One region of the Nocardioides bruguierae genome, then DNA from elsewhere that is predicted to be linked to it. Evidence: predicted binding sites of a transcription regulator. Region 1 holds the regulator's gene; each other region holds the start of a gene.

Region 1 (4,084 bases):
GCGTCGACGTCGTCCTGCGTCGTCCGCCACCCCTCGGCGGAGGTGTTCTCGGGCGCGGGTCCGGGGTCCGCGGACCAGGCGGTGAGCTCGGCGAGGCAGCCCTCGTGCGCGTGCACCGGCAGGTCGTCACCCCAGGTGGCGCGCAGCGCGGGGGTGCCGAGGACGTGGTCGTGGTGCGCGTGGGTCAGCACCGTCGCCACCACGGCGGTGCCGGGCGCCAGGGACGAGGCGAGCGACACGACGTCGTCGCGCAGCGCCGCTCCGGCGGCCAGGCACGCGTGCGTGTCGACCACCACCAGGCCGCGCTCACCGGCGACGACGGTGACGTTGACGTCGTACCAGGGGCGGGCCGAGACCCAGACGCGGTCGGCGATCTCCGTGAACGTGCTCACACCACCACCCTAGGGGCGCGATGCTCGGGCCAACCGGACAGCCCCGGGGCGCGGAGGTCAGTGCAGGGCGAGGCCGAGCGCGTCGCGCAGCAGCGGGCCGAGGTCCTCGGGGCCCTCCGCGGGCAGCACGAACGGCACCCGGCGCTCGTGGGCGCCCTCGTGGTCGATCCAGGCCACGACCGCGCCGTCGGCGTCCATCGAGGTCAGGGACGCGGCGATCATCCGCGCCTCCGGACGGCCGACGAGCCGCCCCACGGCCTCGCGCAGCAGGTCGCCGTGGCTGGCGTTGGCGTGCGCGCAGCAGCGGGCCAGGTGGCCGGCGTTGAGCGCCAGGTCGGGGGCGGAGAACGTCGACACGTCCACCGGCACCGACCCTGCGGAGCGGTGCAGCACGACCGTGGCGACCTCGAGCCGCAGCGTCACCTGGTCGCCGTGGGCCTCGACGTCCGCCAGGGCCAGCGTGCCGTGCAGGTCGAGGCGCGCGGCCTCGACGCCGCCGGGGAGCAGCTCGCCGGAAGCCGCCTCGGCCAGCCACAGGCGCACGCCCAGGCCCTCCCGGGCCGCGGCCACCAGCACGTGGTCGGTGGGCACCAGGAGGTGCGGCCGGCCGCCGTCGTCCACGAGCGAGACGCCCGCCAGCGAGAGCGGCGCGGTGGCCGGCTCCTGCGCCTGCGCAGGCGTGGCCAGGTGCAACGACGCCCGTGCCGGTGCCGCGAGCACGGAGCGGGCGGCGCGGGCCGCCTCGACGTCGGTGCTGGGCGCGCGGTGCAGGGTCATGCGGATGGCCTCCGGTGCTCGGTGCTCGGTGCTCGGTGCGAGGGTGGTCGGTGCGCCGGACGACCGCCGGCAGCCTCGAGTGTGGCATGGAGAGGCTTGCCTAACCAAGGGTTGCCTCACTTGGTGGGACGACGGTTCCTGCGAGGACCTCGGGGCAGGGCGCCGCGGCTCGCCCGACGTGCGTCACGCGGCGTGGCGAGTAGGCTTGGCACTCACGACGCGCGAGTGCCAGTGGTGGCCCTTGGTCCGGCACGGCTCACGCGCGCCGGCCCGGCCCAGCCCGGCCGAGCAGTCCAGATCAATCCAGCCCCGTTCAGTCCAGCCCAGTCCAGCCCCGTCGACGCCAGGAGGTGCCGTGATCCAGGAGGAGCGACGACTCGCCGTCCTGCGCGCCATCGTGGAGGACTACGTGGCCACCGAGGAGCCCGTCGGCTCCAAGGCGCTCGTCGAGCGGCACGGCCTCGGCGTCTCGCCGGCCACCGTGCGCAACGACATGGCCGCGCTGGAGGACGAGGGTTACATCGCCCAGCCGCACACCAGCGCGGGCCGCATCCCCACCGACAAGGGCTACCGGCTCTTCGTCGACCGGCTGACCACCGTCAAGCCGCTCTCGGGGGCCGAGCGCCGGGCGATCTCGACCTTCCTCGAGGGCGCCGTGGACATCGACGACGTCGTCCAGCGCTCGGTGCGGCTGCTCTCGCAGCTGACCCGCCAGGTCGCCGTCGTCCAGTACCCGACGCTCTCGGGCTCGACGGTGCGGCACGTCGAGCTCGTCGTGCTCACGCCAGAGCGGGTCCTCGTCGTGCTCATCCTCTCCTCCGGGCGGGTGGAGCAACGCGTCGTCGAGCTGCCCGCCGCGCTGGACGAGGAGGCGCTGGCCACCCTGCGCAGCCGCGTGCTGCACGCGGCGACCGGCCAGCGGATCGCCGAGGCCATGGAGGCGCTCGCCACCCTGGCGCCGGACCCCGAGGAGCTGCCGCACGGCGCGCCCTCGCCGGTGCCCGGTGCCGACCCGCGCAGCGTCGCCGCCGTGGTCGACGTGCTGCTGGAGGCGATGAGCGACGAGCGCTCCGACCAGCGCGTGGCCGTCGGTGGTGCCGCGAACCTGGCGCGCTTCGGGGACAGCTTCGACACCGCCGTCCGCCCGCTCCTGGAGGCGCTCGAGGAGCACGTCGTGCTGCTCAAGCTCATCGGCGAGGCGGGCTCCGGCGGGCTGGTGACGGTGCGGATCGGCGCCGAGGGCCCGATCGAGCAGCTGTCCTCGACCAGCGTCGTCTCCACCGGCTACGGCCCGGGCAGCCAGTCCCTGGCCTCGCTCGGCATCGTCGGGCCGACCCGCATGGACTACCCGAGCACCATGGCCGCCGTGCGCGCCGTGGCCGGTTACGTCTCCCGCATCCTCGACGAGGGCTGACGCCGCCCTCTGCCGCACCTCCCGCACGACCCCCCCTGACACACCACCTGACACACCCCTGACACACCGCCTGACACACCCAGCGAAGGAACACGAAGGAACACCGTGGCCCAGGACCTGTACGAGACCCTCGGGGTCTCCCGCGACGCCGACGCCGACGCGATCAAGAAGGCGTACCGCCGGATGGCGCGCAAGTACCACCCGGACGTGAACCCCGACCCGGAGGCCCAGGAGAAGTTCGGCGAGGTCAGCCGCGCCTACGAGGTGCTCTCCGACCCGGACAAGAAGGCCCACTACGACCGCGGCGGCGACCCGTTCGGCTCCGCCGGCGGCGGCTTCGGCGGTGGTGGGGCCCAGGGCTTCTCGTTCACCGACATCATGGACGCCTTCTTCGGCGGCGCCGGCCAGGCCCAGGGTCGTGGCCCGCGCCCGCGGATGCGCCGCGGCCAGGACGCGCTCATCCAGCTCGAGGTGAGCCTGGCCGAGGCGGCGTTCGGCACCACCCGCGAGATCACCGTCGACACCGCGGTCACCTGCGGCACCTGCGGCGGCGACGGCGCGGCGCCCGGCTCCTCGCCGGTGCCCTGCGAGACCTGCCACGGCCAGGGCGAGGTCGCCCACGTGCAGCGCTCGTTCCTCGGCGAGGTCCGCACGCTGCGTCCCTGCGCCGCCTGCCGCGGCTTCGGCACGGTCATCCCCGACCCCTGCCGCGAGTGCGCCGGCGACGGCCGCGTCCGCTCCCGCCGCACCCTCACCGTCAAGATCCCCGGCGGCGTCGACACCGGCACCCGCGTCCAGCTCTCCGAGCAGGGCGAGGTCGGCCCCGGCGGTGGCCCCGCCGGCGACCTCTACGTCGAGGTGCACGTCGGTCGCCACGACACCTTCACCCGTGAGGGCACCGACCTGCACTGCACGGTCAGCCTGCCGATGACGGCCGCCGCGCTCGGCACCACCCTGACCCTGCCGACCCTGGAGGCCGACGTGGTGCCCGAGGGCAGCGAGCCCTCGACCGACCTGGAGACGAGCTTCGAGATCGACGTGAAGCCCGGCACCCAGTCCGGCACGCAGCAGGTGCTGCGCGGCCGCGGCGTGCCCGGCCTGCGCGGCGGGCGTGGCGACCTGGTCGTCACCATCGCCGTCGACACGCCCACCAAGCTCGACGCCCGCCAGGAGGAGCTGCTCCGCGAGCTCGCCGCCGTGCGCGGCGAGGAGGCCCCGTCGGGCACCGTGAAGCCGGGCACGAAGTCGGTCTTCGGCCGGCTGCGCGACGCGTTCAACCACTGAGCGGGTCGCACGCATGAGCCTCCCGGTGCACCTCGCGCCCTCGCTCGCCGACGCCCACGTCGGTGGCGAGGTGCGGATCGAGGGCGACGAGGCCCACCACGCCGTCGCCGTCCGCCGGCTCGCGGTGGGGGAGCGCGTCGTCCTCACCGACGGGCACGGCAGGACGGCGACGGGCCCGGTGTCCGCCACCGGCAAGAAGGTCTTCTCCGTGACCGTC
Region 2 (4,084 bases), on a different contig from region 1:
TGCCGGCGCCGGCGGCGAGGACCAGGCCGGCCACGCGGGCGGCCGGTGCCGCGGCGCTCACGCCGTCGTCCCGAACGCCCGCTCGTACAGGCGCAGGCGCGCGGGGGTCTCCTCCCCGGAGAAGCCGCAGACCATCACCTGGGAGCCCGAGGCGGCCACCAGCACGTCCTCGCCGACCTCCAGGGCCAGGCCGTCGAGCAGGAGGTCGACGTCGTCGAGCACGTCGAGCCGCAGGGTGCCGGCCTCCTCGCCGGCCCAGGTGCGGTCGGTGACGACCGTGACGCTGCCATCACCGGCGTCGGTCACCGTGCCCGACCAGGCGCCGTCGGCGAGCCGCAGCCGGGCCGCCGTCGGCACGGCGCAGCGGCCGCTGGCCGAGGCCGCGGTCAAGGTCAGGACGGGGTACGCGGCCTCGTCCTGGCTCTCGCTGCCGTCCTCGCCCTCGTCGGTGCCGGAGGAAGGGCTGCCGGACGGGCTGGTGGACGGGCTGGTGGACGGGCTGGCCGAGGGGGCCGGCTCCGCCGTCGGGGTGCCCTGCGAGGCGCACCCGGAGGCGAGCACCAGCGCGCACAGGCCGGCGAGCAGGAGGGGTCGGGGGCGGTGCACCCGGCCAGTCTCACACGGGCCCCGTGACCGGCCCGGACGTGCCGCACGGCCCCGGTCCACTGAAGGGACCGGGGCCGTGCGGGTGGTGCAGGTGCTACGAGGCAGGACTCAGAAGTCCATGCCGCCCATGCCACCGTCGCCGCCCGGCATGGGGGCGGCCTTCTCCGGCTTGTCGGCGACGACAGCCTCGGTGGTGAGGAAGAGCGCCGCGATGGAGGCGGCGTTCTGCAGGGCGCTGCGGGTCACCTTGGCGGGGTCGATGATGCCGGTGGCCAGCATCTCGACGTACTCGCCGGTGGCCGCGTTGAGGCCCTGGCCGGAGGGGAGGTTGCGCACCTTCTCCGACACGACGCCACCCTCGAGACCGGCGTTGATCGCGATCTGCTTGAGCGGGGCCTCGATGGCGACCTTGACGATGTTCGCGCCGGTGGCCTCGTCACCCGTGAGGTCCAGCTTCTCGAACGCGTTGGCGCCGGCCTGGACGAGGGCGACGCCACCGCCGGCGACGATGCCCTCCTCGACGGCAGCCTTCGCGTTGCGCACGGCGTCCTCGATGCGGTGCTTGCGCTCCTTGAGCTCGACCTCGGTGGCCGCGCCGACCTTGATGACGGCCACGCCGCCGGCGAGCTTGGCGAGGCGCTCCTGGAGCTTCTCGCGGTCGTAGTCGGAGTCGCTGTTCTCGATCTCGGCGCGGATCTGGTTGACCCGACCCTCGATCTGACCGGCGTCGCCGGAGCCCTCGACGATGGTGGTCTCGTCCTTGGTGATGACGACCTTGCGCGCGGTGCCGAGCAGCTCCATGCCGGCCGACTCGAGCTTGAGGCCGACCTCCTCGGAGATGACCTGGCCGCCGGTCAGGATCGCGATGTCCTGCAGCATGGCCTTGCGGCGGTCACCGAAGCCCGGGGCCTTGACGGCGACGGACTTGAAGGTGCCGCGGATCTTGTTGACGACCAGCGTGGACAGGGCCTCGCCGTCGACGTCCTCGGAGATGATCAGCAGCGGCTTGCCGGACTGCATGACCTTCTCGAGGATGGGGAGCAGGTCCTTGACGGAGCTGATCTTCTGGTTCGCGATGAGGATGTAAGGGTCGTCGAGGACGGCCTCCATGCGCTCCATGTCGGTCGCGAAGTAGGCGGAGATGTAGCCCTTGTCGAACCGCATGCCCTCGGTGAGCTCGAGGTCGATGCCGAAGGTGTTCGACTCCTCGACCGTGATCACGCCCTCCTTGCCGACCTTGTCCATCGCCTCGGCGATGGCGTCGCCGACGGTGGTGTCGCCACCGGCGGAGATGGTCGCGGTGGCCGCGATCTGCTCACGGGTCTCGATGTCGGTGGCCATGCCGAGCAGCTGCTCGGACACGGAGGCGACAGCCGCCTCGATGCCACGCTTGAGGCCCATCGGGTTCGCACCGGCGGCCACGTTGCGCAGGCCCTCGCGGACCATGGCCTGGGCCAGCACGGTGGCGGTGGTGGTGCCGTCGCCAGCGACGTCGTCCGTCTTCTTGGCGACCTCCTTGACGAGCTCGGCACCGATCTTCTCGTAGGGGTCCTCGAGCTCGATCTCCTTGGCGATGGACACACCATCGTTGGTGATCGTGGGGGCGCCCCACTTCTTCTCGAGCACGACGTTGCGGCCCTTGGGACCGAGGGTCACCTTCACCGCGTCAGCGAGCGTGTTCATGCCACGCTCGAGACCGCGGCGGGCCTCCTCGTCGAATGCAATCAGCTTCGGCATAACTCCTGCGATCCTTCGCATCTGAAGAGTCGGTGGACGAGCCGTGGCGCTGCCCGCGACGGACGACCGCTGCGGCCCGCCGGACCATTCCCGACGGCGCTGCGGCCTCAGCTCCCCGGCTCGGGGGTACTGTCACTCTCACAGAGAGAGTGCCAGCGTCATGTTTAGCACTCGACCCCCTCGAGTGCAAACGTCCTTGCCCTCTCCCCGCCGCGCTCCCGCCCCGCTCCCGCCCCGCTCCCGCCCCGCTCCCAGGGCCGGCGTCGGAGCCTCCGGCTAGCGTGCCTCGGGTGGACGAGCACCCCCTGAGCGACACCGCCGACCTCTGGGACGCCGAGGCCGACGCCTTCGACGAGCCCGCCGACCACGGCCTGCGCGACCCGACGGTCCGCGCCGCCTGGCGCGACCTGCTGCTGGGCCTCGTGCCACCGCCGCCGGGCCGGGTCGCCGACCTGGGCTGCGGCACGGCCACCCTCACCGACCTGCTGGCCCAGGCGGGGTTCGAGGTCGACGGCGTGGACGTCTCCCCGCGGATGGTCGCGCTGGCGCAGGCCAAGACCGCGCAGCACCGGGGCGTCACGATCACCCGCGGCGACGCAGCCCGGCCGCCGCTGGCCGACGGCACCTACGACGTGGTGCTGTGCCGGCACGTGCTGTGGGCGCTGCCGGAGCCGGTCGAGGTCCTGCGGCGCTGGGGCGGGCTGCTCCGGCCGGGCGGCCGGCTGGTGCTCGTCGAGGGACGCTGGGGCAACGGCGCCGGCCTGGCCGCGGAGGAGACGCAGGCGCTGCTGCGCGACGCGGGGCGCCGGCCCCGCCTCGTCCGCCTGCCCGAGGCGGTCTACTGGGGTCGGGAGATCAGCGACGACCGGTACGTGGTCGTCGGCTGAGGCTCAGCGACCGCCCCTGGGAGCCGCGTGGCCGAACGGCACGTCCTCGCGCTCGCCGAGTGCTGCCAGCAGCGAGGGCAGCATCGCCTCGGCCGTGCGCTTGTAGCCCAGCGGGCTGGGGTGGAAGCGGTCGAGGCTGAACATCTCGTCGGGGTTGGTGATGAAGAACGGCCCGACCACGTGCGCCAGGGAGACGGCGTGGGCGCCGGCGTGCAGCGCCGCGCGCTCCTGGGCCGCCGCCAGCTGGCGCGAGGCCCGCGAGCCCAGCGTCCGCAGCGGCTGCGGCACGGGGCGCAGCGCGCCCAGGTCGGGGCAGGTGCCGACGACCACGCCGGCGCCGAGCGCGCGCAGCCGGGTGACGGCGTCCTCGAGGTGGGCGGCGGAGTCCGCCACGGGCACCCGGTGGGTGACGTCGTTGCCGCCGACGACGATGACGGCCAGCTGCGGCCGGTAGTCGGGCGGGAGGGCGTCGAGCTGGGAGGCGAGCGCGCAGGACTCCGACCCGACGACCGCCGCCGTGCGCAGCCGCACCGCCCGGTGCAGCTGCTTGGCCAGGCCCTTGCTCAACCGCGCCCCCAGCGTCTCCTTGCGGACGTCGGCCCCCAGGCCGGCCGCGATGGAGTCGCCGAGCAGCAGCAGGTCCAAGGGGTCGCCGTAGCCGGCCTTCCACACCCGGTCGGCGTCGATCGCGTCCTCCCCCAGCGGCTTGCCGATGATCGCGCGGGCCTTCGCGGCCTGGGCGTGCAGGAGCTGGCGGAACGCGACCCCGAGAGCACCGCCGACGGCACCCACGGCCCCGGCGGCCACTCCCACGGCGATGAGACGACGACGCACGCCACCGGTCTACGCCGCGT
Region 3 (4,084 bases), on a different contig from region 1:
CGCCGGCGCCGGTGGCGGGCTCCTGCTCAAGGGCGCCCTCGGCACGGCCGCCGAGCTGGCGCCGCCGGAGCAGCGCGGCGAGGCGGTGGCCGGGGTGTTCCTGGCGGGCTACCTCGGGATCACGGTGCCGGTGGTCGGGCTCGGGCTGCTCACCGCGGTCGGGGTGGCGCTGACCACCGCCGCGATCGTGTTCGTCGCCGGCGTCCTGCTCGTGCTGGCGCTGGCCGCCGCGCTGCTGCGCCGCGCCTGAGCGCCCGACCCCGCGGGTGCTGGCGACGGCCTCAGCGGGCGGGCACGTGGCTCTTGACCGACGCCTCGCGCACCCGGCCGGCGCCGTCGGTGACGGTCACGACCACCCGCGCGGGCCCGGCCAGCACGTCACGGGGCACGGGCACCCGGAGCCGTCGACGTCCCGCGGGCGCGTCGACGCCGGCCTCGGCCAGCAGCTGGCCCCAGCGCTCCAGCCGGACCTCGACGTGGCTGGCCTCGGGCAGCACCAGCTCGGCCAGCACCCGACGCCGGCCGTGGTGGCGGCCCACCTGGGAGCGCAGCAGCGTGGGGGACGGGTCGCCGCCCCAGCGGGAGCCGGTGCCGGCCTCGCCGGTGCGGCCCGGGAGCACGGACGCCGACCAGGGCGCGGCGACGCAGGCGGCGGTGGGGCCGGTGGCCTGGTGTCGAGGCATCGCGCCCTCCCGACGACGGCGGGCGTCCCCCTGTGGGAGGCCCGGTGGCTCCACCCTGGGCGCGCGGCCTGTGGTGGTGCTGTGCTCGTCCTGTCGTGCGAGGACGACCCTCCCGGGCTCCGGGATGCCGCGCTCAGCGCAGCGGTCGCACCAGCAGTGCCGTGCCCTCACCGGCGACGCGCGTGAGCACCAGCGTGCCGCCCTCGTCGCCGGAGAGGGCGAGCCGCTTGCGCAGCTGCTCGGGCACCACGTCCACCCCACGCTTCTTGATCTCCAGGCGGCCGATGCCGCGCTCGCGCAGCGCGGCCCGCAGCGGCTTCTCCCGGTAGGGCAGCTCCTCGAGGACCTCGTAGCCCCGGGCGAACGGGGTCGCGAAGGCCTCGTCGGAGGTGGTGTAAGCGAGGTGCTCGTCGATCAGCCCACCGCCGGTGCCGGCCGCCACGGCCGTCACCAGGCCGGCGCGGATGACCGCCCCGTCCGGCTCGTAGAGGAACCGGCCCAGCGGCACCACGGGGGCGCCGGGGTCCTCCTCCTCGGTCAGGGTCGCGAGCCCGCCGTCCCCGAGCACCGTCGCCCGGCGGCGCACGGTGGCGAGGCGTCCCGACCAGAGCGCCGCCTCCTTGACCTCGCCGTGGTCGGAGACCCACTCGGCCTCGACCCCCTCGGGCACGAGGTCGTGGGGGATGCCGGGGGCGACCTTCACGCACGAGTCGCGACGCAGCAGGCCCTCGACGAACGACCAGGGCGGCGTCCAGTCGTCGACGGAGAAGGTGCGGCCCCGGGCCGAGCGGCGCGCGGGGTCGGCGAAGGCGACGTCGAAGGGGGAGGGGTCGATCGTCGTCGCGTCGGCGACCTGCACCGCGCCGGGCAGGCCCAGGGCGGCGAGGTTGGCCTGCGCCAGCGCGACGCGGACGGGGTCGAGGTCGACGCCCGCCACGATCGCGCCCGTCTCGGCGGCGGCCACGAGGTCCCCGCCGATCCCGCAGCCGAGGTCGATGACGGTGCGGGCCTCGAAGGCCGCCAGCCGCGCGGCGCGGTGCCGGGCGACCGGGAGGCGCGTGGCCTGCTCGAGGGCGTCGGGGGTGAAGTACATGCGGGACGCCAGCTCGCCCAGCTTGGCCTCCGCGCGCCGACGCAGGCCCGCCTGGCTCAGCGCCAGCGACGTACGCTCGGGCGTGGCCCCGGCCACCGTGGTGCGGCGCAGCGTGGTCTGCGCGCGCAGCGGGTCGGGCTCGGTCGCCACCAGCGCGGTCGCCTCGGCGAGCAGCTGCTGGCCGTCGTCCGTGAGCAGCCAGGCGAGGTCGTCGAGGTCCATCCCGCCATCCTGTCAGGCCGGCCCGGGGCCGCCGTCCACGGGCGGACGAGGCGGGGCGGCGGTGCCTCCCTGGCACTCCCTCGGGTCGAGTGCTAGTTTCTTCCTTGGCACTCTCACCTCGAGTGTGCCAATGCTTGCGACTCGGTGCGACCCCCGCGACGGCGCGCCGCAGGGCCCGCAGGCACCTGACGTGAACAACTCACATCCGTGTGCAAGAAAGTGGAGGTCGACACCGTGTCGGTCAACATCAAGCCCCTCGAGGACCGCCTCGTCGTCAAGCCGCTCGACGCCGAGCAGACCACCGCCTCCGGCCTGGTCATCCCGGACACCGCCAAGGAGAAGCCCCAGGAGGGCGAGGTCCTGGCCGTGGGTCCGGGTCGCATCGACGACAACGGCAACCGCGTCCCGCTCGACGTCGCCGTGGGCGACAAGGTCATCTACTCCAAGTACGGCGGCACCGAGGTCAAGTACGCCGGCGCCGAGTACCTCATCCTCTCCGCCCGGGACGTGCTGGCGATCGTCGGCTGACCTGGCCCCGCGCCGGTCAACCCACGACAGCTAGCAAGGAGGCACACACATGCCCAAGATCCTGGAGTTCGACGAGAAGGCCCGCCGCTCCCTCGAGCGCGGCGTCGACGCCCTCGCCAACGCCGTCAAGGTGACCCTCGGCCCCAAGGGCCGCTACGTCGTCCTGGACAAGAAGTGGGGCGCCCCCACGATCACGAACGACGGCGTCACCGTCGCTCGTGAGGTCGAGCTGGACGACCCGTTCGAGAACCTGGGTGCCCAGCTGACGAAGGAGGTCGCCACCAAGACCAACGACGTCGCCGGTGACGGCACCACCACGGCCACCGTGCTGGCCCAGGCGATGGTCCACGAGGGCCTGCGCGCCGTGGCCGCGGGTGCCAACCCGATGGCCCTCAAGCGGGGCATGGACGCCGCGGCCCAGGCCGTCGGCGAGGCCCTGCGCGAGGCCGCCCGCGACGTGGACTCGGTGGAGGACATGGCCTCGGTGGCCACCATCTCCAGCCGCGACACCCACATCGGTGACCTGCTCAGCCAGGCCTTCGACAAGGTCGGCAAGGACGGCGTGATCACCGTCGAGGAGTCCTCCTCGATGGGCACCGACCTCGAGTTCACCGAGGGCATGCAGTTCGACAAGGGCTACCTGTCCCAGTACTTCGTGACCGACCAGGAGCGCATGGAGGCCGTCCTCGACGACCCCTACATCCTCCTGCACCAGGGCAAGATCAGCTCCGTCCAGGAGATGCTGCCAGTCCTGGAGAAGGTCATGCAGGCGGGCAAGCCGCTGTTCATCCTCGCCGAGGACGTCGAGGGCGAGGCCCTCTCCACCCTGGTCGTGAACAAGATCCGCGGCACGTTCAACGCCGTCGCGGTGAAGTCCCCGGCCTTCGGTGACCGTCGCAAGGCGATGATGCAGGACATCGCGACCCTGACCGGTGGTCAGGTCGTCGCCCCCGAGGTCGGCCTCAAGCTCGACCAGGTGGGCCTCGAGGTCCTGGGCACCGCGCGTCGCGTGGTCGTCACCAAGGACAACACCACCATCGTCGACGGTGCCGGCGACGCCGCCGCCGTCGAGGGCCGCGTGAACCAGATCAAGGCCGAGATCGAGAACACCGACTCCGACTGGGACCGCGAGAAGCTCCAGGAGCGCCTCGCGAAGCTCGCCGGTGGCGTGTGCGTGATCAAGGTCGGCGCCGCCACCGAGGTGGAGCTGAAGGAGAAGAAGCACCGCATCGAGGACGCCGTCTCCGCGACGCGCGCCGCGATCGAGGAGGGCATCGTCCCCGGTGGTGGCTCCGCGATCATCCACGCGGTCTCCGCGCTGGACGGCGACCTGGGCCTGACCGGTGACGAGGCCGTCGGCGTGAAGGTGGTCCGCAAGGCCGCCGACGAGCCGCTGCGCTGGATCGCCGAGAACGGTGGCGACAACGGCTACGTCGTGGTCACCAAGGTCCGCGAGCTGGGCGTCGGCAACGGCTTCAACGCCGCCACCGGCGAGTACGGCGACCTGGTCGCCCAGGGCGTCCTGGACCCGGTCAAGGTCACCCGCTCCGCCCTCATC

The links. Region 1 encodes HrcA, which represses chaperone genes, less so after heat shock. Its sites were predicted from a motif close to TTGGCACTCGNNNNNNNCGAGTGCCAA; they were not measured.
Region 2: the regulator HrcA is predicted to act here: its motif matches at 2,508-2,534, upstream of groL (chaperonin GroEL).
Region 3: the regulator HrcA is predicted to act here: its motif matches at 2,068-2,094, upstream of groES (co-chaperone GroES).

The regions. Positions count from the first base shown of each region.
Region 1 covers NZ_JAMJPH010000004.1:46,357-50,440, reverse strand. Annotated here, with positions in the region: gene M8316_RS04650 (MBL fold metallo-hydrolase) at 1-392, opposite strand, end outside; gene M8316_RS04645 (DUF2470 domain-containing protein) at 450-1,169, opposite strand; gene hrcA (heat-inducible transcriptional repressor HrcA) at 1,528-2,583, shown strand; gene dnaJ (molecular chaperone DnaJ) at 2,689-3,867, shown strand; gene M8316_RS04630 (16S rRNA (uracil(1498)-N(3))-methyltransferase) at 3,881-4,084, shown strand, end outside.
Region 2 covers NZ_JAMJPH010000001.1:413,669-417,752, reverse strand. Annotated here, with positions in the region: gene M8316_RS01935 (nucleotidyltransferase family protein) at 1-61, opposite strand, end outside; gene M8316_RS01930 (hypothetical protein) at 58-606, opposite strand; gene groL (chaperonin GroEL) at 715-2,343, opposite strand; gene M8316_RS01920 (class I SAM-dependent methyltransferase) at 2,634-3,230, shown strand; gene M8316_RS01915 (SGNH/GDSL hydrolase family protein) at 3,234-4,064, opposite strand.
Region 3 covers NZ_JAMJPH010000010.1:103,300-107,383, forward strand. Annotated here, with positions in the region: gene M8316_RS06995 (MFS transporter) at 1-250, shown strand, start outside; gene M8316_RS07000 (hypothetical protein) at 282-683, opposite strand; gene M8316_RS07005 (class I SAM-dependent methyltransferase) at 817-1,998, opposite strand; gene groES (co-chaperone GroES) at 2,233-2,526, shown strand; gene groL (chaperonin GroEL) at 2,576-4,084, shown strand, end outside.